3 regions of the Actinoplanes sp. NPDC051343 genome follow, and region 1 is predicted to be linked to each of the others. Evidence: riboswitches for the same ligand, from Rfam matches in the RefSeq annotation. Region 1 holds a riboswitch; each other region holds the start of a gene.

Region 1 (2,257 bases):
TAGTAGACCTTGCGCACCGGATTGAGGAACGCCCAGTCGTAGGCGACGCTCATGAACAGGCCGTCCAGGCAGTCGAGCAGGCTCATCCCGGCGGCGAACAGCAGCGGGAGCGTCATCACCGCGTACCAGGGAAGGCCGGCGGCAGCTCCGCTGCCGGCCAGGACCAGCAGCGCGATCTCGGTGGCCGTGTCGAAGCCGAGGCCGAACAGCAGACCGACGAAGTACATCTGTCCGGGCCGGGTGATCGCGCGGGTCAGCCGGCCCAGGACCCGGGCCAGGAATCCGCGGGCCTGCAGGTGTTCCTCGAGCTTCTGCTCGTCGAGTGCGCCGGAGCGCATGGCCCGGAAGATCCGCACGATGCCGACGAGGGCGACCAGGTTCAGCGCCGCGATCACGTAGAGGAAGCCGCCGGAGAGTGCCGTGCTGATCAGGCCCAGCGCCGTGCGCGCGGTCGTCCCGTCGGTGGTCAGGTCCTCGACCGCGTGCGCGCCCGCCGCCACGAGCGCGGCCATCGCGGCCACCACGCTGGCATGCCCCATGGCGAACCAGAACCCGACCGACTTGGGCCGCCGGCCGTCGCCGCGCAGCTTGCGGGTGGTGTTGTCGATCGCGGCGATGTGGTCGGCGTCGAAAGCGTGCCGCAGCCCGTACGTGTAAGCGGTGACGCCCAGACCGACCCCGAAAGCCTGCGTGCCCAGGTGCAGATGCGCCGGCCCGATCACCCCCAGCAGCAGGCCGAACCCGACGACGTGCAGCACGGCGATGAACCCCAGCAGCCCGGCCGACTGCCACCAGTCACGCGACGTCCAAGTGGTGAACATGATTCCGACGACCTCCTGCGGGATCTCGCGTCCCGCGTGCTCAGGTCTGGTGATCGACGGAGGTCTGACTCCCAGCCCACGGGCTGGTCACAGTGGCGCGACCGCGCCGGCTTCCCACCGGCTTCTCCGACGATCTTTGACGCTCAGGAGAGTAGCCGCCGGCCGGAACCCTACCGACGGGAGCGGCGGTCGAGGCGGTGGCGCAGCTGCTCCAGACGGCGCCGGTTCTCCGGGCGGGCCGCGAACTGCTGGGCCTGCTGCGCGAGCCGGCGCCCCTGAGTGCTGCGGAGGAATCGAAGAATGCGTTGCCCGATGGATGTCATGCTTCGACGATGCCCGCGGGTTCGGGCCGTACCGGGTTCGCGGCCGGACAAAGTCGGCGGTCGTTCGTTGCCGGAACCCGGCAAAGTTTACGGTGGGGGTGAGGGTTTACGGTGGGGTGAGGGTTTACGGTGGGGTGAGGCCGAGCGCGCGGGCGCCGAGCAGCGCCGTCTGCAGGACGAACCGGTCGGACGGTGCGGACGGGTCGCGGCCGGTGAGCTCGCGGATGCGGTGCAGGCGGTACGTGATCGCGCGTACCGAAAGATGCAGCCGCGCCGCGGTGGCGGTGGTGTTTCCGCCGGTGGCCAGGTACGCCTCGAGGGTGTCGCGCAACGGCCCGGCACCGCCGCGCGCAGTTTCCAGCGGGGTGAGCACGGCGTCGATCAGGTCGCTCATCGCCTCGCGGTCGCGGGTCAGGACGCGGTAGACCAGCAGTTGCTCGGCGTGCACCACCGGGTCGGTCAGGCCAAGGCGCCCGGCGAGCTCGAGGGCGTCGAGGGCCTCCCGGTAGGACAGGGCGACGCTGGCGACGCCACGATGCGCCCGCCCGACACCGACGCGGTCCCCGGCGGTGCGGGGCAGAGCCGCGACCAGGCTCGGCGACGGCAGCACGGCGACCATCACGCGGTGGCGGGTGGAGACCAGGAAGTCGGTGGCGGACGCCGCCGTCAGGGCCGAAGCGGCCTGCGACAGCAGGGGGCTGGTGTCGGTCACCGCGACGGTGCCGCGGATCACGGCGACGGCGTGGGTGCCGGTCAGATCGAGCCCGTACCGTTCGGCGCGCGACAGCATGGCGGCCGGGTCGCCGGTCCCCTCGAGCAGGTCGTCGACGAATTCGCGCCGGTCGGACTCCTCCAGCCGCAGCGCGGTGCGCCGGGCCGTCTCGTGGCCGTCGGCGATCGCGGCCACCGCGTCATCGACGGCGTGCAGCACGATCTCGCCGGTCCGGCGGATCGCCTCCGAGTCGTCCGCGCCCACGGTGGGCAGCAGCCGCCAGGCCCGCCACGCGGCGGACAGGTAGAGATCGATCAGCGCACGCAGCGGTACGGCTTCGTCGGCCGCCCGCGCGCCCAACGCCCGGAAACCGGCCGGCAGGGCGGCGTCCAACCGCTCGC
Region 2 (2,257 bases), on a different contig from region 1:
CAGCACCCAGCTGCAGATCAGCACGTGCAACGGTTCGGCCGGTCAGAAGTGGACGCCGCCGAGCACGAACGCCCACGACCAGGCGGTGGCGGCCGCCCGGGCCGCCGATCTGGCGGTGGTGTTCGTCGGCAAGTTCGAGTCGGAGGGCAGCGACCTGTCCGACATCAACCTGCCCGCCGACCAGAACCAGTTGGTCACCGACGTCGCGGCGGCCAACCCGAACACGGTCGTGGTGGTGAACAGCGGCTCCGCGGTGGTCATGCCGTGGGCCGGCTCGGTCCGCGGCATCATCGAGAGCTGGTACCCCGGTCAGGAGTACGGCAACGCCCTGGCCTCGCTGCTGTTCGGCGACGTCGACCCGTCCGGGAAACTGCCCGTCACCTTCCCGGCCTCGCTCGCCGACGTGCCCGCGCACACCGCCGCCCAATGGCCGGGACAGAACAACACCGTGCAGTACTCCGAGGGCATCGACGTCGGGTACCGCTGGTACGACCGGCAGAACAAAACCCCGGCCTTCCCCTTCGGGTTCGGCCTTTCCTACACCTCTTTCGCGTACGCGAATCTGACCGTTGCCGCACCCGACGCCGCCGGCAACGTCGCCGTCTCGTTCGACATCACCAACTCCGGCACCCGGGCCGGTGCCGAGGTCGCCCAGGTCTACGTCGGCCAACCGGCCTCGACCGGCGAGCCGCCCAGGAACCTGCGCGGCTTCGCCAAGGTCAGCCTCAACCCGGGGCAGTCCCAGCGGGTGACCGTCACCCTGGACCCGCGCAGCTTCCAGTACTGGAACGGCGGCTGGGCCGGTGCGGGCGGCACCAGCCAGATCCTGGTCGGCGCCTCGTCGCGCGACATCCGCCTGACCGGCTCGGTGACGACCGGGTCTTCGGGGTCGACGGCGCTCGCGCGTACGGGATGGACCGCGACGGCATCGCCGTCGAGTGCCTCCGATGTGCCGGCCCGGATGCTGGACGGTGACAACGGGACCCGCTGGAGCTCGGGAACGCCGATGGCCAACGGCAACACGGTCACGCTCGACCTCGGTGCGGCCCGGACCTTCAGCAAGGTCGTGATGGATTCGGGCGGCAGCACCGCCGACTACGCCCGGGGCTACCGCATCGATGTGTCGACCGACAACAGCACCTGGCGCACCGCGGGTTCGGGCACCGGCAGCGCGGCCCTGGTGACCGCGACGATCGGCAGCCAGACCGCCCGCTATCTGCGCATCACCCAGACCGGCTCGGCATCGTCGTGGTGGTCCATCGCCGAGCTCAACCTGTACACGTAGAGTGCCCGTTGGCACGAACTAGTCAGCGAGGTGCCCCACCCTCGGGCGGGGAGAATCGGGAAGCCGGTGTGAATCCGGCACGGGCCCGCCGCGGTGACCGGGGAGCCGCCGCCCACGCGCGACAAGCGCAGCCACTGGCCGAACGGCTGGGAAGGCGGGCGGTCAGGTGAAGATCCGGGAGTCCGAAGACCGGCCTCGCGTCTGACCGGCCCTGGGGCATGCCCCAGGGCCCATGACGCAGCGGGAGCCTGCCCATGTCCGACCATCTCAGCGACCTCTACGACGTCATTCACCGCCGGCGCGACGTGCGCGCTCAGTTCACCGGCGCGCCGATCCCCCGCGATGCCCTCGACCGCGTCCTGGCCGCCGCCCACGCCGCGCCCAGCGTCGGGCTGACCCAGCCGTGGGACTTCATCCTGGTCGAGGATGCCGGCCTGCGGGCGGCCTTCCACATTCACGTCCAGGACGAGCGCGACACCTTCGCGGCCGGTCTGACCGGCGCCGAGGCCGAGCGGTTCGCCCGCATCAAGATCGACGGCGTCCGGGAGGCTTCGCTGTCGATCGCGGTGACGTACGACCCCGACCGGGGCAGCCCAGCGGTCCTCGGTCGGCACGCGATCGCCGACGCCGGGCTGTACTCGGTCTGCCTGGCCATCCAGAACCTGTGGCTGGCCGCCACCGCCGAGGGGCTGGGGGTTGGCTGGGTCTCGTTCTATCGGGAACCGTTCCTGCGGCAACTGCTCCACCTGCCCGCTCGGGTGCGGCCGGTCGCCTGGCTCTGCCTGGGTCCGGTGAGCCACCTCAACGAGGTCCCCGACCTGGAACAGCACGGCTGGCGCCGGCGCCGCCCCTGGCAGGCTGCGGTCCACGTCGACCGCTGGCCCGGCGCGACCGTCTGAGCACGCCCCGGTGGCCCGCCCCTTGATGGTTGCGCTAGGCGGCCGCAGACGTTCGGGCGGGCCACCGGGCTCC
Region 3 (2,257 bases), on a different contig from region 1:
CTGCTCGCGCGACCGCACGCGACCGTGTGGCATGTGGCCGGCCTGGTGCTGCTCGTGGCGGCGTTTCCGCCGTTCACGGTCAGCATCTGGCGGTTCTTCCGGGACAGGCCGGCCGCGCGGGGGGACTTCCCGGTCGACCGGCCGGTGGCCGGGATCGAAGCCGACGACCGGGGGGAGTGGCTCTACTCACCGTCGGCCGCGGGGACGGAGATCGAGTTGCGGCTGCGGGGGCAGCGGTACGTGGCCGCCTTCCCGCCACCGGAGACGCAGGCCTATCGCCGGGTGATCGCGGGGATCACCGAGACGCTCAACGGAGGGGTCCGGAGCGTCGACGTCAATGCGGCCTTCGCCGAGGTGATCGGGAGGGAGCCGTTCCGCCATCGGGGTCCGACCCCACCGACGCTGACGGATCGGCTCCTCGGATTGACCCGGTGAGAGCGGGGCGCCGACCGCGCGCGCCGGGCGGCCCCGGGGCAGACGCGCTGTATGTCACGGTCGGGAGCGGGGCGCCGACCGCGCGCGCCGGGCGGGCCGGGGCAGAGGCGCTGTATGTCACGGTCGGGCGCGTTGACGTTTGGGGCGCCGGTGGGAAAGCATGGCGGCGAGCGGTTGCGGAGGAACCCGGTGCGAGTCCGGGGCGGTCCCGCCACTGTGACCGGGGAGCTCACCCGCAAGGTTTGCCACGGCCTGCTGGACGGGCCGGAAGGTGGCGGGGCGGCGGCGATCCGGGAGTCAGGAGACTCCGGCCGCTCGGTTGTGCTCAGCGCGCGGGCGTGGACACCCGCGCAGGAGGGAAATACGTGACGCCGTACCCGTTCTCGGCCGTGGTCGGGCTCGATGACCTACGCCTTGCCCTGCTGCTCACCGCGGTTTCGCCCGCGGTCGGTGGTGTGCTGGTGCGAGGCGAGAAGGGCACCGCCAAGAGCACCGTGGTGCGTGCCCTGGCCGCCCTGCTCCCCGACGTCGCCGTGGTGCGCGGCTGCCGGTTCGCCTGCGATCCGGCCGCGCCCGACCCGCAGTGCCCGGACGGGCCGCACGAGGCCGGGGCGCCGAGCGTCCACCGGCCGGCCGCGCTCGTCGAACTGCCGGTCGGCGCGACCGAGGACCGCGTGGTGGGCACGCTCGACATTCAGCGGGCGCTGGCCGACGGGGTCAAGGCGTACGAGCCGGGGCTGCTCGCCGCCGCGCACCGGGGGGTGCTCTACGTCGACGAGGTCAACCTGCTGCCCGATCATCTGGTCGACCTGCTGCTCGACGCGGCGGCGATGGGCCGGGCGCACGTCGAGCGGGACGGGGTGTCGGTCAAGCATGCGGCCCGGTTCCTGCTGGTCGGCACCATGAACCCGGAGGAGGGCGAGCCGCGGCCGCAGCTGGTCGACCGGTTCGGGCTGGTGGTGACCGTGTCGGCGCCGCGCGATCCGGTGCAGCGGGCCGAGGTGGTGCGGCGGCGGCTGGCGTACGAGCTCGACCAGGACGCGTTCGGGGCCCGCTTCGAAGGCGACGAGAAGGAGCTGGCGGCGCGGATCGTCGCGGCGCAGAAGGTGCTGCCGGGTGTGACGCTGCCCGACCGGGAGCTCGACCGGATCGCCCGGGTCTGCCTGGCCTACGGGGTGGACGGGATGCGGGCCGACATCGTGGTGGCCCGGTGCGCGGTGGCGCTGGCTGCCTGGCACGGGCGGTCGGAGGTCACGGCCGGCGACGTGGCCGACGCGGCTCGGCTGGCGTTGCCGCACCGGCGGCGCAAGGATCCGCTCGACCCGCCCGGCACCGATGAGGAGAAGCTCGAGCAGGCGCTGAACGAGGCCGAGAACGACCTGCCCCCGGATTCGCACGGTTCGCCGGACGATGACGACGATCCGGACGGCGGCCCGCCGCCGCCCCCACCCCCGCCGCACGGCCCGAACGGCCCGAACGGCGACGGCAACGAGGGCCCGCCGCCGGGCACCAACGGCGACGGCAGCCAGGGGCCGCCCCCGGGTAACGAGCCGGGCGTGGACCCGCCACCGGCTGACGCCACGAACCGGGACGAATCGCCCACCGGCGGGACGGCCCCGAGTGCGCAGGCCGGAGCGGCCCCGGTTGCTCCTGGCGCCGCGTTCCGTCCGCGTACGCTCTCGATCGCCAGACGCGGTGAGGGTGGGCATTCCGGTCGGCGTTCGCCGGCCTTCGCCCGGCGAGGCCGGGTGATCGGCTCGCGGGAACCGCGAGGGAAGCTCGCCGGTGCTCCCCACCTGCCCGCCACCCTGCGTGCCGCCCT

What was found. A riboswitch is a leader RNA that binds a small molecule or an ion and turns the genes downstream of it on or off. The one in region 1 is predicted to bind cobalamin.
Region 2: it holds a riboswitch for cobalamin, as region 1 does, so the genes downstream of both, bluB (5,6-dimethylbenzimidazole synthase) here and ACIA5C_RS20080 (HoxN/HupN/NixA family nickel/cobalt transporter) in region 1, are expected to answer to the same signal.
Region 3: it holds a riboswitch for cobalamin, as region 1 does, so the genes downstream of both, ACIA5C_RS13080 (magnesium chelatase subunit D family protein) here and ACIA5C_RS20080 (HoxN/HupN/NixA family nickel/cobalt transporter) in region 1, are expected to answer to the same signal.

Annotation. Positions count from the first base shown of each region.
Region 1 is NZ_JBITEL010000005.1:569,199-571,455, forward strand. Features, by position in the region: gene ACIA5C_RS20080 (HoxN/HupN/NixA family nickel/cobalt transporter) at 1-821, opposite strand, end outside; cobalamin riboswitch at 862-996, opposite strand; gene ACIA5C_RS20085 (hypothetical protein) at 992-1,144, opposite strand; gene ACIA5C_RS20090 (PucR family transcriptional regulator) at 1,269-2,257, opposite strand, start outside.
Region 2 is NZ_JBITEL010000003.1:64,545-66,801, reverse strand. Features, by position in the region: gene ACIA5C_RS10910 (glycoside hydrolase family 3 C-terminal domain-containing protein) at 1-1,285, shown strand, start outside; cobalamin riboswitch at 1,297-1,498, shown strand; gene bluB (5,6-dimethylbenzimidazole synthase) at 1,540-2,184, shown strand.
Region 3 is NZ_JBITEL010000003.1:549,865-552,121, forward strand. Features, by position in the region: gene ACIA5C_RS13075 (hypothetical protein) at 1-435, shown strand, start outside; cobalamin riboswitch at 615-743, shown strand; gene ACIA5C_RS13080 (magnesium chelatase subunit D family protein) at 801-2,257, shown strand, end outside.